DNA from 3 places in the Microbulbifer variabilis genome. Region 3 is predicted to be linked to each of the others. Evidence: predicted binding sites of a transcription regulator. Region 3 holds the regulator's gene; each other region holds the start of a gene.
What was found. The regulator PhoB, encoded in region 3, activates phosphate uptake and scavenging genes when phosphate is short. The targets are predictions, from matches to a motif close to TGTCATAAANNTGTAACA.
Positions count from the first base shown of each region.

Region 1: MJO52_RS06805 (phosphatase PAP2 family protein) is a predicted target of PhoB. The motif match lies at 5,311-5,328, and genes of this name have one in related genera.
Region 2: MJO52_RS18370 (PhoX family protein) is a predicted target of PhoB. The motif match lies at 1,538-1,555, and genes of this name have one in related genera.

Region 1 covers NZ_CP092418.1:1,526,146-1,533,116, forward strand. The annotation lists gene MJO52_RS06785 (response regulator transcription factor) at 1-177, shown strand, start outside; gene MJO52_RS06790 (ATP-binding protein) at 190-1,542, shown strand; gene MJO52_RS06795 (acyl-CoA dehydrogenase) at 1,574-3,376, opposite strand; gene MJO52_RS06800 (MJ1255/VC2487 family glycosyltransferase) at 3,674-4,747, opposite strand; gene MJO52_RS06805 (phosphatase PAP2 family protein) at 4,744-5,250, opposite strand; gene MJO52_RS06810 (saccharopine dehydrogenase family protein) at 5,505-6,572, opposite strand; gene MJO52_RS06815 (DUF1653 domain-containing protein) at 6,734-6,971, opposite strand, start outside.
Region 2 covers NZ_CP092418.1:4,154,023-4,160,993, forward strand. The annotation lists gene MJO52_RS18365 (TonB-dependent receptor) at 1-1,447, opposite strand, end outside; gene MJO52_RS18370 (PhoX family protein) at 1,711-3,642, shown strand; gene pstS (phosphate ABC transporter substrate-binding protein PstS) at 3,772-4,857, shown strand; gene MJO52_RS18380 (diguanylate cyclase) at 4,859-6,742, opposite strand.
Region 3 covers NZ_CP092418.1:4,781,839-4,788,809, reverse strand. The annotation lists gene MJO52_RS20975 (DUF938 domain-containing protein) at 1-156, shown strand, start outside; gene MJO52_RS20970 (hypothetical protein) at 159-518, shown strand; gene phoR (phosphate regulon sensor histidine kinase PhoR) at 540-1,871, opposite strand; gene phoB (phosphate regulon transcriptional regulator PhoB) at 2,006-2,710, opposite strand; gene ubiA (4-hydroxybenzoate octaprenyltransferase) at 2,820-3,662, opposite strand; gene MJO52_RS20950 (chorismate--pyruvate lyase family protein) at 3,726-4,337, opposite strand; gene MJO52_RS20945 (dicarboxylate/amino acid:cation symporter) at 4,453-5,769, shown strand; gene recG (ATP-dependent DNA helicase RecG) at 5,780-6,971, opposite strand, start outside.

The sequences.
Region 1 (6,971 bases), 1.6 Mb from region 3:
GAAGTAGTCTCCAAGACCACCCTCACCGAACATATCTATGAACAGGACTGCGACCGGGATAGCAATGTGATCGAAGTGTTTATCGGGCGCCTGCGCAAGAAATTTGATGCGGCGGCACAGCTTAAGCCCATCGAAACCCTGCGTGGCCGCGGATACCGCTTTATGGCTCCCAGTTGACCCTGATTTGTAATGCAACTGTTTTCCTTTTGGCTGAATTCTCTAAAAGGCCGCCTGGCACTAGTTACCAGCCTGGTGCTGGTGGCATTTGTGCTGTTGATTTCCGGGGTGCTGGAGCACGCTTATCGCACCTCTTTGAATGAGGCTAAACAGCGCGAGCTGCAGCTTTATATCTACACCCTGTTGGCACTGGCGGAACCTGAGGGCGAGAGTCTGGTGCTGCCGCCCGAACTGCCCGAACAGCGCTTCAACCAGCCAGATTCCGGCCTGATTGGCGCAGTTTTGGATGGGCAAGGGCGGGTAATTTGGCGTTCTGAATCGGCCCTGGCAATGCCAGAGGTGGAATTTTCCCCGCTGCCGCAAGGGCAGCAGTCTTTTATGCGTATTTCCCTGCCAGGTGGCGATGCCAATTACAGCAGCTTCCGCCAGGGAGTGGCTTGGGGTCTGGAAAATGAGCACCCTTTCACCTTTGTAGTGCTGGAGGATGCGGCGCCGCTACAGGCACAGGTCGGGCAGTTCCGTTCGACCATCTGGCAGTGGCTGGGGGTGGCGGCGCTGTTGCTGGTCTTGGCTCAATGGCTGGTATTGCGCTGGGGATTTGCGCCGTTAAGCGCACTGGCGCAGGCCCTGCGCGATATGCAGCAGGGTGGCAGCGATCGCCTGGAGGGAAACTTCCCGCTGGAGTTGCGCCCGCTTACCGACAACCTGAACCTGTTGATTGAAAATGAGCGGCGTCAGCGTGAGAAGACCCGCCATACCTTGGCGGACCTGGCCCACAGTCTGAAAACGCCACTGGCGGTACTCAAAGGGTTGAGCCTGGAAAAGGACCCCGATGCCGCCGGAAAAACCCTTGCGGATCAAGTACAGCGTATGGACAGTATTATTAGCTACCAACTTCAGCGCGCGGTAGCCAGCTCCCCTAAGTCTATCCTGCGCGGTATTGCCGTGGCGCCACTTCTGGAAAAAATCCTGGATGCCCTGGAAAAAGTCTATCGCAGCAGGCCCTGTGAAGTGCGAAGGGAGTGTACTGAGAACGCCCTGTTCTATGGGGATGAGGGCGATTTGATGGAGCTGCTTGGCAACCTGCTCGATAATGCTTACAAGTACGGTGCCGGCCAGGTTCGAGTTGTTATTGAGAACCCCGAGGAGGGGCGCAAGCTCTCTATCCGGGTCGCTGATAATGGGCCCGGCCTAGATAGCGACAAATGGCGCGAAGTAACCCAGCGCGGAGTACGTGCCGACCAGCAGCAGCCTGGCCAGGGTATTGGCCTGGCTGTTGTGGTGGACATTGTTGAGAGTTACCAGGGGCAAATCAGCGCTGAATCTCTTCCCAAAGGGGGCACGGAAATTACTGTACTGCTGTAGTTACTACGTGGCCCCTCCGGATCGTCACTCGCTAAAACCAATCGACTCGCATATCGAACGGCAGGTTATTGCCACTTTGCAGCAGGCTTATTTGCGGCTGGATATTGGGTAGTTCCCATTCAAAATAAAAGAGGGCGGTGTGCAACTTGCCACGGTAAAAATTGCCATCTTCCTCGCTGGTAGTTCCTTCCAGGGCATTCGCGGCGATAACCGCCTGTCGCAGCCAGATCCAGGCCACCATAATGCAGCCGAAAACATCCAGGTAGAGAGTGGCATTACTGAGCCCGCGATCCACATCCTCCTGTAATTGCGTAAACAGGGCCATGCCCGTTTCGTCGAGCTTTTGCAAGGATTCCTCCAGGGTATCGGCCATGCTAACCAAGCTCTCTTTCTGCCGTGCTTCCAATACCGTTTTGCGGATTTCCGTTTGCAGCAGCTGGTAGGCCTGGAAATTTTTGCTGGGCACTTTGCGCGCGAGTAGATCGAGGGCGTGGATACCTTCAGTGCCCTCGTGGATGGCGTTCAGGCGATTATCCCGATAAAGCTGTTCCAGGGGGAATTCCCGAATATAACCGGCGCCGCCGAGTACCTGGATGGCCAGTTCATTGGCTTTTAGGCAGTATTTGGAGGGCCAGGATTTCACTACCGGAGTAATCAGGTCTAACAGAGTGGCTGCCAGCTGGCTCTCTTCTTCCGTGGGTGCGCTGTGCTGGTCTTCATAAAGAGAAGTGGCGTACATACTTAAGCCCAGGCCACCCTCGGCATAGGCCTTTTGCATCAGCAGCATACGGCGAATGTCTGCATGTTGAATAATGGGTACTTGCTTGGCGCTGGGGTCCTGGTTGGAAGGCAGGCGTCCCTGGGGGCGGTCCTTGGCATACTGCAGGGAGTAGGCATAGCCCTGATAGCCCAGAATAGAGGCCCCTGCGCCGACACTGATCCGAGCTTCATTCATCATCTGGAACATATATTTGAGCCCCTGGTGAGGCTCACCGATCAGGTAGCCCACTGCGCCCTGATCCTCACCAAAGCTCAATACTGTAGAGGTCGTGTTGCGAAAGCCCATTTTATGCAGCAATCCCGCCAGTTTTACATCGTTGGGCTGGGCTACCTGGCCGTTTTCATCAAGGAGCATTTTAGGCACTAAAAATAGGGATATTCCCTTAACGCCGGCGGGGGCACCCTTGATTTTTGCCAATACCAGATGAACGATATTTTCTGTCAGAGACTGGTCGCCACCGGAGATATACATCTTTTGTCCGCGAATACGGTAGCTGCCATCTTCAGCCTGTTCGGCACTGGTGCGGATATCGGCCAGAGCTGAGCCCTGATCGGGCTCTGTGAGGGCCATAGTGCCGGCGAAGCGGCCATCGAGCATCTGCGGCAAAAACTGTGCCTTTAGGCTGTCGCTGGCAAATGAGCGCAGTAGGTTGGCGGCGGCAATAGTCAGGAAGGGGTAGCAAGCGCTGGCAATATTTGCGGCACTAACATAGCCAAGGGCCGTGCTGATTATCGCTTTGGGCAGCTGCATGCCGCCTTCATCAAAATTGCAATGCCCCGCGAGAAAACCGGCCTCCGAGAGGGCATCCCAAGATTGTTTGGTCTCTGCGATCATCTGTATTTTTTCGCCATCAAAGTTGGGCTCATTGGCATCGCCCTTGGCATTGTGGTTGGCGAAAAATTTTTCGGCAATAGTGCGTGCGGTTTTCAGTGTTGCATCGAAAACTTCCCTGGAATGCTCCTTGTAACGTGGTCGCTGTAGCAGCGCTTCGGTATCGAGAAATTCATAGAGTAGAAATTCGGTATCACGGTCGTTGAGCAATGAATTAGTCATGCTTACCTCATTATTTTTTTTATGGAGCAAATGTACATATTAGTCCGACTACAAAAATTTCAAATCCACTGCACTATTGCTGGAGATAGACACTCGTGCCGTGCTGATCAAATATTTTTTAAGTGCTGGATAAATAAATGTCTAGTTGGTGATTGAATGGCAGATAAGTAAACGCTGAGGCTCAAAATTGGGCAATGACTTTTTGTGTGAATGCGCTTGGCGATATGGTGGTAGAAGGCCGTGGGCCATAGACTGGCAATGGTCTTTACAACTGCGGATAGCGCAAAAAAAGAAGGGTTAGTCGGTAGCGTTCTGGTAGGTGGGTACAGTCCCTTCGGTGGGGCGGGGGGTCACTTGTCGCCATAAACTGCGGGCGAGATCTGCGGGGTCTTGCTTACAGCCCTGTGCTATCCAGGCAGCAATAGCTTGTGCGACATCTGGCCATTGGATACGTACAGATTTTGGCCCCTCCTGCAACCAGGTGTGAATACTATTGGCATCTATGGAGCGTACGATCTTCGCCAGCTTTAGTTGTTCCAGTGCTTGGGCATTGGCTTCCTGTTCAAATTGATAGGCCAGTGGTCGGCTTAGGATGGGTTTGCCTTGAGCCAGGGTCTCTGCCAGTAATTCAAAACCACTGTTACAGATTACTGCACGGGCATTGACCAAGTCCTGTTGGAATCCTAGTGTGGAAGGCGACTTTATCTGGATATTGTTTGCCGTGGGCAGATTTTCTGGCACACCGTAAACAATAAATTGCCGTTCTACTTTGGCCAGTTCCTCCAGCATGGGTATTGGGTGTTCAAAGGGCAAGTAGACCAGAATGTAATCTTCTGTGTCACTCACGGGTTTGGGTTGAGGGGGGACTATGGGCGGTAATATGGGGTTGCCAAAGTGATGCCAGTGCAAACCCAGGCTTTTTTTTGTGGGAGCAAAGATACGTAAAACGGTATGAAAAGGCCAGTTATACCTGGGCATGGGAATCGAGTGTAAAAAAGCGTATTGGTGACCGATACCCACACTGGGCTTTTTGCGCATTTTCGCCGCCCAGGCGGTGACAGGTTCATAGTCACTGATGATTAGGTCGTATTCGCTAACTGGCAGTTTGCGGACATCCTGGATTAATTGGCGCAATTTAGCCTGGGCAACCGTGGCCAAGCTTCTAAGGCGCCCCTCACTGTGGACAATGGTCATTCCCTCCCGCCACCAATAGTCGCCAAACAATTCCATGCCAAACAGGTTTTCCTTTGGTCGACCTGAAAACAGCCATTGGATTTCAAGTTCTGGGTATTGTTGCAATGCCTTTGCCAATGTGCGTGAACGGGCAATATGTCCATTGCCGGTGGCCTGAACGCCATAGAGTATTTTCATAAAAGGACGGCACCAGAGGCTAATGCGACACATGAACCGAGAAGGGCACCGGCGAAAATATCAGAAGGGAAATGTACCCCCAGGCCTACACGGGCGGCGCCCACCCCGGTCGCCCAGATATAGCCTAACCCCCACATTGGGCTGACTTGCTGAGTCATAAATGTAATAAAAAGAAAGGCTGCAGAGGTATGCCCCGAGGGCAGGCTGAAACGGTCATGGGCGATAATAATCGGGCGTATACCGGGGATAGCCTGAGGTGGACGCCTGCGGCGGGTCGTGTTTTTGATTGTCCAATAGAGAGAACGCTCTACCGCCAAGCCAGAGAATGCGGCAATAAAAAGCTGAGTGGCGGCGTTGGAAATAATATAACTGAGGAGTACGGCGACGGTGAGCCAGCCATCTCCAGATTTGGATAGCCAAAGGTACCGTCTGCGTGAAGTGGGACGTGACGCCCGTTCCGTAAGATACAGAACCAGGGACACATCAATACTCTTCAAATTCATGGATAAGTCTCGCATGCCGCAAACTTAAAAATTGATTATTGCACGGAGTTGACCAAATGATGTCGTAATAGTGAAATCTCAAAATAGATGTTATTTACGCCTATATACCGCTTTTAAAAGCTTGGCAGAAAATTGATCCAGGATAGGTGAATAAGGCGCTAAGAAAGGAATGACTGGAAAGAGAGTCGGAGCAGCTGTCCGCGGCTCCATGATTTGCCCGTTAGAAAAAAGCAGAAAGGTTTTGAGAATAGTGGCTAGGCCGGCTTGATTTCGATCGTTCCAGAGCCGTGTAGATCCTCCACCAGCTTATAGCCGCAGAGTTTTGATGGCGTGAAATAGCCCCCCTCGCCCTGATAGTCGAGGAGATATTGCATGATTGCCAGGGAACCAGAGACGGTGACATCGTAGCCGTTGGCGGTGGTGAGTCGGCCAACTTTACGCTCACCGCGACGGTCATTGCGCACTTCTCCCCAAACCCAGGTTTTCTGGCCGGCACGACGCTCTTCACTGGGGCCTCGAACAGACTTGCTCACTTTTGCTTTCAGCCAGTTTTGTAGCCACTGGGTACGAAGCAGCCAACGAAATCCATTCAGGCGCTTTAGCTTCTTTGCCCTTGCCGGGCTCATGGGGATGTAGGCCTCAATATTTTGGATACCGGTTGAGTGGAAGGCAGTAGAGATATCACCCCAGGGAATTGCGACAGCAAACTTTTCACCTCGGCCAAAATCGATGGTGCGAGTAAGCTGCCCATGGCCAATGGTTTCGATTTTGCCATTGCGCCGAATGGCGCCTCCCATACCGAGGCTTTCGATAGAGGTCTTGGCTGTACCGGGGCTTAAACTCGACTCCGAGTCGAAGCCAAGCGCCAGGTGCGTGGCTGACGGCAGAGCTTGGTGTAATGCGGCAGCGAGGCAATCAGTAGGAATGACATCGAATCCCGCACCAGGGCAAAGTACGACGCCCTTGGCTTTGGCTTCATCATCAAGACGATGTGCGGTCTCATAAACGGAAATTTCACCAGTGATATCCTGGTAGTGGGTACGGGTGTTGAGGCAGGCCCTCATCATGGATTCAGCGGTAGCAGAAAATGGACCGGCGCAGTGGATAACCAGATAAACGTCTCGCAAGCTGCGTTCCAAGACTTCCGTATTACCCAAGTCGATGGCCATGGCCGGGAGATTAAGGGCTTCTGCCAGAGGCTGTAATTTTTGAGCATTGCGACCAGCTAGAATGGGGCGATAACCCAGCGCTACAGCTTGGCGGGCAATCAGCTCACCAGTGTAACCATAGGCGCCATAGATCATAATATTCTTGTTGTTCACCGGTTTTCCTTGTGGGTTCGAGAGCGGGTTGTCCGAGAGGATCAAGCTTGTTTGTCAGGCGCCAAATTTTATCGATTAATATCGGCTTCTGTCTGACACGAGAGGTTATCCCTCTGGCATTAAATGGCGCAAGACAGGGATTGGAGACTGATTGGATTTATTTATTCTGGCGCTTTTTTTACGTGGGTGTTATCCATCATTTCGAAGGCTTTTTCGAGTTTAAAGCGGGGGAATGTTTTTCCATCCTCTGAGACTGTGTCGCTAAACATAGCGTAAGGCCTAGCCGAAACAATATAGTTTCCGTAGAGCGCGCGATAGATCACCAGGAGCTCTTCTGTTTCGCTATGGATGGCCGTGTGCAGGACTTCGTAAAGATTTCCTTTGTAGTGGCGATAAAGG
Region 2 (6,971 bases), 630 kb from region 3:
AATCTGCCAAGGTATAGTCACCGGCAAAACCATCATAAACGCTGGCATTCAGATCACCACGTTTTTCCCTCTGGCGTTCGTGCAGGCCAAATTGCACAGTTGAGTCATAGCTGCCCCAGTTTATCTCCCTGGTAAAATCCAGACGTAAACTCAACTCTTCATCCTCGGTGAAATTATCCTCAATAACCAACTCGTCCAGTTGATAATTGGCGGGATCTAATATTTTTTCAGCGTCGCTACTGTCCACTGCCATACGCGGAGTTTTACCCGCTTCCACATAACCCAGGCGCAGCGGTTCAAGGACAAAGTCGGTATCGCGTCGATGTGGCTCAGATTCCTCCGCGTAAGAATAACCCAGCACGTAGGCAAGACCCCATTGTTCGAAATTATGCTCTCCACCCAATACTGTTGAAATAATCTCCTGTTCTTCCAGACGATCTTTCAAGGATTTTTCCAGTGCCGCCTCTTCCCAAATGGCGCTATGTCTGGAAATCGTCTCTGGCTCATCGCGCTCTGTATCCAGTTTCCAGGAATTGCGTTGACGGATCTCCTGATCTGAGAAGTCGGAATAGAGATTATGCAGATAGATTCGTGCACCACTACTCAATTTCAGGTCGAAATTCGCGGCCATACCGGTGCGCTCACGAGTAATGGTGTAATCCCGCTGTTCTATTTCAGTTGCCCCAATCCCCTCACTACCGTCCTCGGCCACAAGCGCTTCCCAGCTACCATCGGTTTCAATATTTTCAGAACCGAAATCTCGCTGCTGATGACTGACTGCCAGAGCGACACCAAAGCGCCTGTTGCCATCAAGATCGAAAACATTGGTCATGGTGGCTGCATATTTTGGACTGTGCTCCTCTTGCAGTTCGCTATAACTGTTTTCAACACTGAATTTATAGCGACTGCCATCGTAGTCCAGCGCGTTAATACTCTTGATTTCTATGGCCCCGCCGATGGAGTCTGCACTCATATCCGGTGTAAGGGTTTTGAATACTTCTAAGCTGGCAAGTAGGTCTGAGGGGATGACATCCAGAGCCACAGCGCGACTGCCAATTTCTGGTGCGGGCAGACTGACGCCATTGATGCTGGCGGCATTCAAGTTGGGATCAATACCGCGCACCCCCACAAAACGTCCCTCACCCTGGTCGCGGGCAATAAAGACTCCAGGCATCCGCTGCAGGGCCTCTGTTACATTGGCATCCGGCAACTCACCAATGGCATCAGAAGTTTGTACTGCCACCAGCTTGTTGGAGTCACGCTGACGATCCAGGTCGCTGCGCGCATTGTTGGCCTGAGCAGTAACCGTCACCGTTTCCATGGTGCGGGCCTGGCTCTCTTGTGCATAAGCATTGGCACTCAAGCCGTTATTAGCACAAAAAACTGCTATGGCAAGCGCGGTAACGGGGGTGTTGGGCGTTTGAAAATTGATGGTTGTGCTTTTCATGGCGTCCCACTCCAATTAGTCCCGGCGGCGTATTTATTGGGGCGCAGACTAGTAGGCGACTATGAACTTTACATGACGGTTTTTTTAAGCTGTCATCAAGCTTTCAGAAATAGCTGGAAAAATTCCCAGATAAATTAAATATTCTTATTTATCGCTTTTTATTAACCTCTTTTAATTAATCGATAGCGGAAAAGATATGTCATCGATTTAATTAGGTCAGGTTAATTTAATTTTATTAGGTTCCCCGCAACGGAGCAGCAGCAATGAAAGATTCCCCTAAAAACCCTGACCGTAGAAAGCTATTGAAGGCCATTGGTGGTGCCACGGCTGCGGGCGCCGCAACCAGCTTTATGTCTGGCTGCGGATCGGAGCATCATCGGGAGAATCTCTCATTTCAGGAAGTTCCCCACAGCTTGGACTTCAATCATCATTTACCGCAGGGTTACAGCGCCGATATCCTGCTACGGTGGGGCGACCCCATTGTCGCTAACCTCAAAGAATTTGAGCCGAAACAATTGACGGCGAAGGGACAATCTCAACGCTTTGGCTATAACAACGACTTTATCGCCTTTATGCCATTGGCGGAGAATACCCCTGCCGGGCACGGAGATATCCACTGCCAGAGTGGTAACAGCGATCGCGGCCTACTATGTGTAAATCACGAGTACACCCAACCACACCTGATGTTCTCTGGTTACAACGATGAGTACAGTGCCACGCGGGGAGTCAGTGCCGAGCATGTAGCCATAGAACTAGCCGCCTGTGGCCACTCGGTAATAGAAATTACACGTACCGACAAAGGCTGGCAGCCGGTTCTGGAGAGCCCCTACAATCGCCGCATCACCGCGACCACGCCGATGCAAATTAGTGGCCCCGCCTCCGGAGACAAACGCTTGCAAACAACCGCAGATCCCTCTGGCACCCAGGTGCTCGGTACCATTGGCAACTGCGCCGGTGGCAAGACTCCCTGGGGCACGGTATTGGTGGCCGAGGAGGGATTTGGTGGCGCCTTCCAAGGAGATCCCAACAAAATCGAGGATACTCGCGAGGCGCGCAATCACCTTGACTTCGGCGTAAGGCCCCACAATCGCAACTTAGGTGATTACGACCCGCGCTTCGATATACAGCAAGAACCCAACGAACCCAATCGTTTTGGTTGGATGGTGGAATACGACCCCTACGACCCGCAATCTATACCGCGCAAGCTGACCACCCTGGGCCGCTTTGAACACGAGGGCTTTACCCTGGTCTGTAAGCCGGGCCAACCGGTGGTGGCATATGGCGGCGATGACGACGAACACCAATTCGTTTACCGCTATGTCTCCAAAGAGGCTTATCTGCCCAAAGATCCAACCCACAATCGCAATTTACTGACCGAAGGCACCCTCTATGCGGCACGCTTTGATGCGGATGGAAGTGGGAAATGGTTGCCACTAGTTTTTGGGCAGGGCCCTCTAAACAGCAACAACGGTTTTCATAATCAAGCAGATGTCTTGATTGACGCACGCCAGGCCGCTGCACTGCTGGGCGCCACTCCCATGGACCGCCCGGAGGATGTAGAGACCAATCCCCACAACGACTGCACCTATGTGATGCTAACCAAGAATAAAAGCCGCGCCGAAGACGGTGTGGATGCGGCTAATCCCCGTCACCAAAATACTGCCGGGCATATTTTGGAAATTGTGCCCCCCATCAAGCCTGGTAAAAAAACCGGCCGAGATCACACCAGTGACCAATTCCGCTGGCAACAGTTTTTACTTGGCGGCAACCCCAATGCGGAGAACCCCAAGGAGCGCGGCGCTTACGGGCAGCAATCCACTTACAATATTTCTAATCACGGCTGGTTTACCAACCCGGACAATGTCGCCTTCGATCCTCATGGCAACATGTGGGTGGCCACTGACGGCTGCGAGCGTTTCGGCTTCCACGACGGCCTCTGGGCCATGGCCACCGAGGGGCCAATGCGCGCCGCGCCCAAACACTTCTTTGGATGCCCGCAGGGCGCTGAGGTGTGCGGCCCCGAGTTTACTCCCGATGGCACAACTCTGTTTATCGCAGTGCAACACCCTGCCGACGCCCTCAACTCTACTTACGACCACCCCTTACACCGCTGGCCGGATAACAACCCGGAACTGCCACCGCGCCCCTCGGTATTGGCCATCTATAGGGACGATGGCGGTGAAGTGGGCAGCTAGTCATCCCAGAACGGCGCACTTTCACACGAAGCCGCCGGTCCTGCTAGAATTTTTTAATCGAAGCCTATTTTTGGCGGCTCGTCGTTGGTCTCCAATAAGAGACCGGTGACCCTTCAGTTGAGGTAACCCATGTTATCGAGGTACACCGCGGTACTACGCCGCCTTGCAGCCATACTGGCGGTGACCGCTGGCATTTCACTCTTCGGCCTACAAGTGCAAGCCCAGGTGCCAGAAAACCCCGTTAATCTGCGGGGCAGTGGCGCCAGTTTCCCCTATCCGATTTATGTGGAGTGGTTTCGCCAGTTTACCCACCGCGAGAACAATATTTTTATTTTTTATGAAATGAGTAATAGCGGGGACGGCATCCGCGATTTCCTCGGCCATACAGTAAATTTTGCCGCCTCAGATGCGGCCATAGAAGTCGATCAACTCAAGAAACTCAAAGAGGGAGGTGTTGTATTACCCGTCACTGCCGGGCAAGTAGTGTTAGTGTTTAATTTACCGGGTATCAATAGACTGAAACTATCGCGGGAAGCCTATGTGGGCATTTTTATGGGCAAGATCCGCCATTGGGACGATCCAATCATCGCCGCCAGTAATCCAGATATTAAATTACCACGCACAGATATTTCAGTGGTTACCCGCTCTGAGAGCTCCGGAACTTCCTATATTTTTTCCGGCCACCTCAGCGCCGTTAGTGAAGAGTTCCGTGAGAATATTGGCCTGGACCGAACACCCGACTGGCCCCGACTGTCGACTTTTAAAATCGCACCAGGTAACCAGGGTGTAGCGGCCAAAGTACGAGAAATACCCGGTGCCATCGGTTATGTGGAGCACGGCTTTGCCAACATCGTCAATTTACCGGTAGCAATCCTGGAAAACCGCGCCGGTCAATTTATCGAAGCCAATGCCAAGAGCGGAGTAGCTGCATTAGAAGAAGTGGAATTTCCCGATAGCAAACTGCCCGTGAGTGGCGCGCCCAACCTGATCGCCTGGGTCTGGGACCCCAAAGGTAAAGATGCCTACCCGATTACTAGCTTTTCCTGGTTGCTGCTCTACGCCAATCAGAAAGATGATGTTGCCCAGGCTCTAAGACAGATGCTGGTCTTTATGTTGAGCCAAAATTCCCAGTCGGAAGCCGGCAATATCGGTCTGGTACCTCTACCGGAAAATGTGCGTATCAGGGTGCTCAACGCAGTGACCTATGTGCAGTAGCTCAGCCCTCCGCCACTGCATACTCTAAGACACGATTGCGACCTGTCCTTTTGGCCCGGTAAAGAGCGCTGTCGGCATGCTGCAATAATTCCAGCACGTCTCTCTCTCCCTGCAGCTGGGCCACGCCAATGCTAGCGGTAAACTGCACCGGCCCCAGAGCGGACTTGATCATAATTTTGGCGATATCTTCATGGATACGCTTGGCAACAGCCAGCGTACCTGGGCCATCGGCACTAACCAGTAGTGCAAATTCCTCACCGCCTATACGCCCAAACACATCCACCTCACGCACATGCTGGGCTATTACCCGGGCAGTGGCACACAAGGCCTGATCACCGATCAGGTGGCCATGGCAATCATTGATTGATTTAAAGCGGTCTATATCCAACATCAATATACCCAGGGGAATTTGCTTGCGTTGAGCCAATTTGAGCAAAAGATTGGACTCTTCAAAAAAACTGCGGCGATTGTGAATGCCGGTAAGTGGATCGGTACGTGCCTCCAATTCCGCCCTGGCCTTGGCAGCCTCCAACTCCCGAGTGCGTGACTGCACCAACTCCTCAAGATCAATCTTGGATACTTCCAGCTGTTGCAGGTATTTTTTTTCCGCCCGATCCTTCTGTAACCGCAGGCGCTGCACCATTAAACCGATCGCTGCCATAATCGCCAGCATCTCCACAAAAGAGGCCACCGGCGGCCAATAGTAGTTGACCGGGTTGTGCACCACATAACCGAGATCACGCATTGCCTGCACCAGTAGCCCCAGCACTAGGGTGGCCCACCCCAGGGCAAACACTCCTGCAGCATTCTCTCCCTGGCGCCAGCGAATCATCGCGATCGGCACGACCAGGGGATAACAAAGCAACGCGATGATCATGGATATTTGGGAAAGGGCCTTCAGCTCTAAAAACACGCAACCAATCAGGAAAGCACCGTTGAGTAACATCAGCTGTAAGAGGAAGTCCAACTTTGGCGTGTACTGACGGGTTTCGAGAAATGTCCGTGCAAAGACAAGCCCGGCCATAATTGCCACAGCCCCACTAAGAGAGCCGTATCCCCAGTGGAAGCTGCCGGTCATCAGGTATTGATGGGTATATCCAAGCACCGTACCCCACACCAGGATTTTGCTGGCGCAGTAAAAAGAATAGATATAGAGAATCTTTTCTTTGATTGCGATCGCTCCCACCAGGGCAAAGACCGCCATTAGAAAGTAGCCTCCAAACAGAAAAGCGATTAGGCTCGTCTCACCCTTACTATTTTGTTGCAATGCCTGGGGGCTCCAGATACGCAGACTGGGAAAGACCACACCCAATTCGCCAGAATCAAACCTTACCATTAGCTCCTGAGTGGCCTCCGGTGCGATGGTCACTGGAAAAACAAAACGGTTATGCGCCACCTGCCGACGGGTAAAAGGCTCATAAATAGAAAGGTTGCTCACCTCGCGGAAGAGATCACCACTGCCCGCCTTCCGACTAAAAGCTTGCAAACCGACCAGCTGGTGATCGACATACTCAATATTTAGGGTTAGCGGGTGGCTGTCGCGATTGCGCAACGTAAAGTGAGACCAGAAAACACCGGCGCTTAGACCGGTGGAACCCGCTGTTTCCAGAATGCGAAACTCTCCCAACTCATGAGCTTGTCGTGCACTATAAATATCGCTCTCTCCACCCTTGTCGTGCCATATCGCATGGAGTCCGGTGGAATTTTCCCCCTGCTCATTGGTGTTCACGTCCAGGGGAGTATGCGCCCATACCGGAACCTTGGACAGGAAAAGGGCATAGAAGGTTAATAGTAGAAAAACATAGAAAGAGGGACGAATGTACCAACATTTAAAAATAGAACGCCGCAGATCCAGTAACCGCAGTCTTATTATTCTGTCTTTCATAGTCTTGGCGCGCGGGGATAACACTTACCCCTTATAATGCCTTCCTCCAGAGCAGTAAATGACAGCCTCTCACTTAACGCGAGACATTCTGGCTAGCTAACGCTTTCACAGTGATCAATCCGCCCCCTCAATAAAGTTTTGCATATCTTTTGGCTCTCAATCGGAGCACCATAGGTACTAGCAACCACTAAAGTTCGAATTTACACAAAAGACACAACATTGCAGCAAT
Region 3 (6,971 bases):
ACCTACCTCAAAGAGCGCAACCCCGATAGCGGTATCCGTGATCTGGAGTGGTTGGATCAATTGGCCAGTGATGTCGGCATGCGTCGGGAAGAGCTAAATTACCTGCCAGCGAACAACCAGCTGGTCGTTTGGCGTAAATACGATAACAAGGAGTGATTATGCCCGTATGGTTTGAAGTTTCCGTTGTTGTGGCGTTTGCCATTGCAGCTGTGTTTTTTTTCGCCAAATATCGTGAAACTGCTGCAGCCCTGCATGAAAGTGAGCGCATGAAAACGCGTCTCTCCAATGACCTGAATCGCTATAAAGATGTGCCGCGGCTGCGCGCTCTGCGCGATGCTTTGGTGGGAAACAAGCCTCTGCCTGTGGATGACAATGGCAATGAGCATCTGTTGTTAAGAGATGGGGATTTAAAGTTGCACCACCTGATCCTGCGCCGGGAGAGCACCCCGGTGCACGATGAAGAAGAGGCTACCTATATCAAAAATGGTGAGCCGGTAAAGCTGCCAGAATTTGAATAGTTTTATCATTGAGGGGGTGGATCAAGAATCCGCGCCCTCGGTCTCCATTAGTTCCCGTGAGGGGCTCTCTTCCAGCTTGGTGGAGGGGAAATGCAGGGTGAAAGTACTGCCCTGGGCTGGGACACTGTGCACGCTCATTTCCGCACCGTGGCGCAACAGTACATGCTTGACGATAGCCAGGCCCAATCCCGTGCCGCCGCTGTCGCGGGAGCGGCCGGGGTCTACCCGGTAAAAACGTTCGGTAAGGCGCGGGATATGCAGCGAGTCTATACCGATACCCTGGTCCCGCACACTGAAGTGGCCGCCATCGTTATCCTGCCACCAGCGCAGTTGTATCTCCCCGTTCCCCGGGCTGTATTTCACCGCATTGAGCGCCAGGTTGGCGAAAGCACTGTGCAGCTCACTGGCATCGCCGCGGATACTGCAATCCCCTTCGCACGCTACGCTGACCTGGTGACGGTCGCCGCTAAAGCTGCGCGCTTCGCGGGCAACTCGCTCCATCAACTCGCGCACATCTACAGAGACGTCACCCGTTTTTCGCTCTGACGTTTCCAGGCGTGCCAGAAGAAGCAAGTCGTTGACCAAGGTGGTCATACGTGCCGCCTGCTCCTCCATCTGAACCAGCGGGCGCCGCCAGGCAGGGGGGGCCATATCGCTGTTCTGTAGGGTTTCCAGGTAGCCGGCAATTACGGTAAGAGGAGTGCGCAACTCGTGGGAAACGTTGGCGACAAAATCGCGGCGCATCTGCTCGAGATTGTGCAGGCGGGTGATATCGCGAACGATAACCAGGGCTTCATCCTTGCCGTAGCGGGTCACTTCCAGTTGCAGATGCAGGGCTTCATTACCCGGCGCTGGCAGGGTCAGCGGTTCGCGAGGGCTGTTGTCCTCGCTGTGCATATAGCTGACAAAGCCAGGGTCACGCACAAAGTTCACCAGGGACTGCCCCTGATCACTGGACTGCAGGCCGAGCAGCTCGCCGGCGGCGGGGTTCCACCAGGCCAGGTGGTCGCCATTTTCCAGGGCTACAATGCCTTCGCGCAGGGCGCTGGTGCTGTCCTGAACACGGCGTAACATGACATGCAGCTTTTGCTTCTCACGGCGGTGACGGCGTTGCATACGGTAGAAGTCGTCATAGATTTCACCCCAGATACCAAAAGCAGTGGGAGCGGGGCCGCGGCGGCCATTGGCAAGCCAACGATTGAAGCGGTGCTGCTGCCACAGCACTGAGAGCAGGTAGGCTGCCAGCCCTAAAATCAGGGTGAGCGACCACTCGGACGTGGTGAAGCCGAGGGTCAAGCAGCCCAGAGCAATAATTAAGAAGCGCGAAAATTCGCCAATACTGCGATCCAACATAGCCTTGCCGTGTTACCTGGCAGTTGTCGGGAGGGCTGATGTCCACCCCCGCACTTAATACATCTTAGAAACCCGGTCCTCTGTGGGAGTGACCAATGGTTACCGCGGGAGTCAGTGCCGATCTTTGCAGATTGTCACACTTTTTCGGCAGTTTGCACAGAAAATCGATAGCCGGTGCCGCGCACTGTCTGGATATAACGGTCGTGACCGTCAAGTGCCAGAGCTTTGCGCAGGCGGCGGATGTGTACGTCGACGGTGCGCTCCTCCACATAGACATTGCCACCCCAGACGTGATCCAGCAGCTGGGTGCGTGTGTAGGCGCGCTCCTGGTGAGAGAGAAAGAAAGTCAGCAGGCGAAATTCAGTAGGCCCCATATCCACCGGCTGTCCCTTGATGGTGACCCTGTGGCTTAGAGGGTCCAGTACCAGATCGCCGGCGCTGAGGGGGTCTTCGGGGGTGGCCGGGCCGGCGCGGCGCAGTACCGCCTTGAGGCGCGCCACCAGCTCGCGGGGGGAGAAGGGCTTGGTGATATAGTCGTCGGCGCCCGTCTCTAACCCTTTGATTTTATTGTCTTCTTCGCCTTTGGCGGTGAGCATGATGATGGGCACCGCGGTGGTCAGCTCATCGCGCTTAAGTCGGCGGGCCAGCTCTACTCCGGATACATCGGGTAGCATCCAATCGAGAAGAATAAGGTCTGGCTTTTCATCGATGACTAAGGCGTGGGCCTCTTGGGCGTTTTCCGCCTCCAGGCAACGGTAGTCTGCCATTTCTAAAGCCACCCGCAGCATATCGCGTACAGGGGCTTCGTCGTCGACAATCAGGATCGTTTTACTGTGCATTTGGCTGCCATACCCGCTCTGTTGTCAGAAGTTCCCGGTTATGGCCGAGGATTAAACGGGATTTATATGACAAATATATGACGGTTATGCCTGAACTCCCAGACCTGGATCAATTGAAGAGGTAATGCAGGAATATTCCGGCAAAAAACACCAACCCTACCCAGTTGTTGTGGAGAAATGCCTTGAAGCAGGCCTCTCTATCGCGGTTGCGAATCAGCCATTGCTGGTAAGCGAAAAGCGCCGCTATAGCCGTAACTGCCAAGTAGTAAATGGCGCCGAGGCCGAAGCGCTGGCCGATCAACACCAGTGCCATTAGAACCAAAAGCTGCAGAGTGGCAGTCATGGCTCTGTCCATTTCCCCGAACAGAATTGCCGTGGATTTAACTCCGATTTTTAGGTCGTCATCCCGATCCACCATGGCGTAAAAAGTGTCATAACACAGGGTCCACAACAGGTTGGCGACATAGAGAAGCCAGGCCTGGGGAGGCACTTCGCCGGTCACTGCGGCGAAGGCCATGGGGATCCCCATACTGAAGGCCGCGCCCAATACGACTTGAGGCAGGTGAGTGTGCCGCTTGGCAAAGGGGTAGCAGAAGGCCAATGCCAGTGCTGGCAATGACAATAAAATCGTTAGCTGATTGGTGGTGAGCACCAGCAAAAAAGCCGCGAAGCTGAGCCCGGCGAATAGGCCAAGAGCCGCCTTGGGAGTAACGTTACCGGTGGCCAGGGGGCGCGTGGCGGTGCGCTTAACATGGCCGTCAATCTCGCGGTCGGCGAAGTCATTTATCGCGCAGCCGGCCGCACGCATCAGGATGACGCCCAAAGTGAACACTGCAAATAGATGCAGCCCTGGCCAGCCCCCCGCCGCAAGCCACAGTGCGACCCAAGTGGGCCACAAAAGTAATAGGGAGCCAATGGGCCTATCCATACGCGCCAATTGCCAGTAGGGCATTGCGGCGGGCCAGCGCGCGGCGATTTGTTGGCTAATCACGGTGGCTAATCTCCCTGTATTTGGTTATTGGTTTGCGGGGACTGCAGGTGGGTCATCGGGGCAGAACTGCGATAGAAAGGCCTCTGCGACCAAAAGGGGTTTGCCCCGCAGCCAAAAAATTGAGCGGCGCCCCCAGGCACTGTCGCCGCCGTCGCAGAGTCCTTGAGCCTGCAAGTCGGGGTTGCGCCGCAATTGGTTGAACTCTATTTCGCCTCGGCGAATCCCTGGTTCGCTGAACAGCAGCTCCCCCAGAGGGCGGTCGTCGAGACTGCGTAAGTTGCGGGACTTGCCCTGCAAACTGCGCAGGGGAAGTACACTGCGCGCGTAAACCCAGGGTTGGCCACACCCTATCAGTAGTACCTCCCGTACCAGGGCGCGGCTGTGGCGATTTAAATTGAGCGCGCGGCATTCCTCCGCGCGGGGTAGCTGCCAGCTCTGACCAAGTACCTGCACACTGAAATCCCCTCCACTCAGTTGCTTCAGTGCAGCGGTGAGCGAACCGGTGTATGCCAGCCACGGCATCAGGTTTTCTGGTGGTTGGAACTGTGCCGATTCAAATGGCCGCCCCCGCCAATCGCCCGCAGGTACAAATGGAGACTGGTGCAACGATAACTCCGCAGTCGGTAAAAAGGGCATTGTACCCTGCCCACTGGCGGCTGGCGCCACTCCGTTGGATTTTTGCTCACCGGGGCGGCAATGGATATAGTGCTCCCTTTAATGAAAACAATGAATTTATAAAGAGAAGCTTGTTATGGGGCTTACGACCAAAATTCTGCTGGGGATGATCGCGGGTATTGGGCTGGGAATCCTGATCAATATCCTGAATATGAGCCAGTTGCTCGGTGAGGGTGTTACCAACGCAATCAACCTCTACCTGACGGGTGGCCTGTTCGACATTATCGGGCGAATTTTTATCGCCTCTCTGAAGCTGATGGTGGTGCCGTTGGTGTTGGTTTCTCTGATCAGTGGTGCCTGTGCCCTGTCTGAAGGAAGCCGGATCGGTCCGTTGGCGGGTAAAACCGTGCTGCTCTATATGCTGACAACGGCTATCGCTATTACCCTGGCCCTGTGCATGGCACTGATCTTCCAGCCTGGGGTCGGTGTGAGTGAGGCTGCTGCTGCGGCAACGTCTTCTTTCCAACCAAAAGAATCCCCCCCACTTTCTGAAGTGCTGGTAAATATTTTTCCCACCAATCCAGTCGCAGCCATGGCCGAGGGCAATATGCTGCAAATTATCGTGTTTGCCCTATTGATGGGCTATGCGATCTCCCGCTGTGGTGAGCCAGGGAAGCGCGTTGCAGCTTTCTTCAACGATCTCAATAGCGTTGTGCTGCGCATGGTGGGGGTGTTGATGGTGTTTGCTCCCTACGGAGTTTTTGCCCTGTTGGCGAAAACTTTTGCAGGATTGGGCTTAGAAGGCTTACTGCAACTGGGTAAATACTTCCTGGTGGTACTGGCAGCCTTGATTATTCATGCACTGGGCGTCTATTCGATTCTGCTGAAGCTGTTGAGTGGCCTAAAGCCCCTTGAGCTGCTGAAAAAGATGCGTCCGACGATGATTTTTGCCTTTAGTACAGCTTCCTCTGCAGCAACCATACCGGTAACCCTGGCGACAGTTGAGAAGCGCTTAGGTGTGGACAACAAGGTGGCTGCTTTCACCGTCCCCTTGGGTGCAACCATCAATATGGATGGCACCGCGATTATGCAGGGTGTGGCTACGGTCTTTATCGCTCAGTTCTTTGGTATTGAGATCGGCTTGACTGGCTTCCTGACAGTGATCCTGACAGCAACCTTGGCTTCTATTGGTACTGCCGGGGTGCCCGGCGTCGGCCTGATTATGCTCGGTATGGTGCTGCAGCAGGTGGGACTGCCGCTGGAGGGGATTGCCATTGTGATCGGCGTTGACCGCCTGCTGGATATGGTGCGCACCGCAGTGAATATCACCGGGGATGCGGTAGTGAGCAGTGTGGTGGCGAAGAGTGAAGGCGCCTTGGACGAGGAGACTTACTACGACGCCAATTACAAGAGTGTCAGCATCAACGACAACAGTACAGTAGGCGCCCACTAGGGCGCTCTCCTTAAGCCTCGGCGAAACGGGGCTTGTTTTGTAACCAGCGCTTAATTAACTGCTGTCGTATCCCTTCCGTCAAATGTGGGGATATGGCTATTTTTTGCACTTGTGGCAGCAGTTCCGCATCCCGCTGCAGATCTGCGATACGGTGTTGGATCTCTCCAGTCTGGCGGGTGCCGAGAATTTCCCCTGGTCCGCGCAGACGCAGGTCTTCCTCAGCGATGGCGAAGCCGTCGCTATGCTGACGCAGCGCCTGTAGGCGCGCCCGTCCATTTTGTGACAGTGGTGTACCGTAGAGCAGCACACAGTGACTGGCTATGGAGCCGCGCCCAACCCGACCGCGCAGCTGGTGCAGCTGGGCGAGGCCCAGGCGCTCTGGGTTTTCGATAATCATTAGACTGGCGTTGGGCACATCTACCCCCACCTCGATCACCGTGGTTGCCACCAGCAGGTCTACCTCACCAGCTTTGAAGGCGCCCATCACCTGCTCTTTCTGCTCCGGCTTAAGGCGCCCGTGTACCAGGGCCACACGCGCACCGTCGAGCATCTCCACTAATTCCTCGGCGGTGGACTCTGCGGCCTGAGCCTGCAGGCTCTCGGATTCCTCAATCAGGGTGCAGACCCAATAGGCCTGGCGCCCCTCGGCGATGGCACTGTGCACTCTTTCCATCACCTGGTCGCGACGGTCGTTAGAGATCGCCACGGTGTTAATAGGCTGGCGACCGGGAGGCAGCTCATCAATGATGGAGCAGTCCAGATCAGCAAATGCAGACATAGCCAGGGTACGAGGGATCGGGGTGGCGGTCATAATCAACTGGTGCGGTTGCAATCTGCCGGTGGCACCGCTGGCGGCGCCCTTCTCACGCAGCTCCAAACGCTGGCGCACCCCGAAACGGTGTTGCTCGTCGATAATCACCAACACCAGATTGTGGAACACCACACCCTCCTGGAAGAGTGCGTGGGTGCCAACCACAAGCTGCGCCTCGCCACTGGCAATTTTGCCCAACTGCTCGCGGCGCTCGGCGGCTTTTAAGCTGCCGGTAAGTTGCGCTACCTGTACGCCGAGAGGCTCAAGCCAGTTACAGAAATTGATTCTATGCTGCTCGGCGAGAATCTCTGTCGGCGCCATCACCACCACCTGAGCACCAGCGCCGATGCCTTTGAGGGCAGCCATGGCCGCTACCAGGGTTTTACCGGCG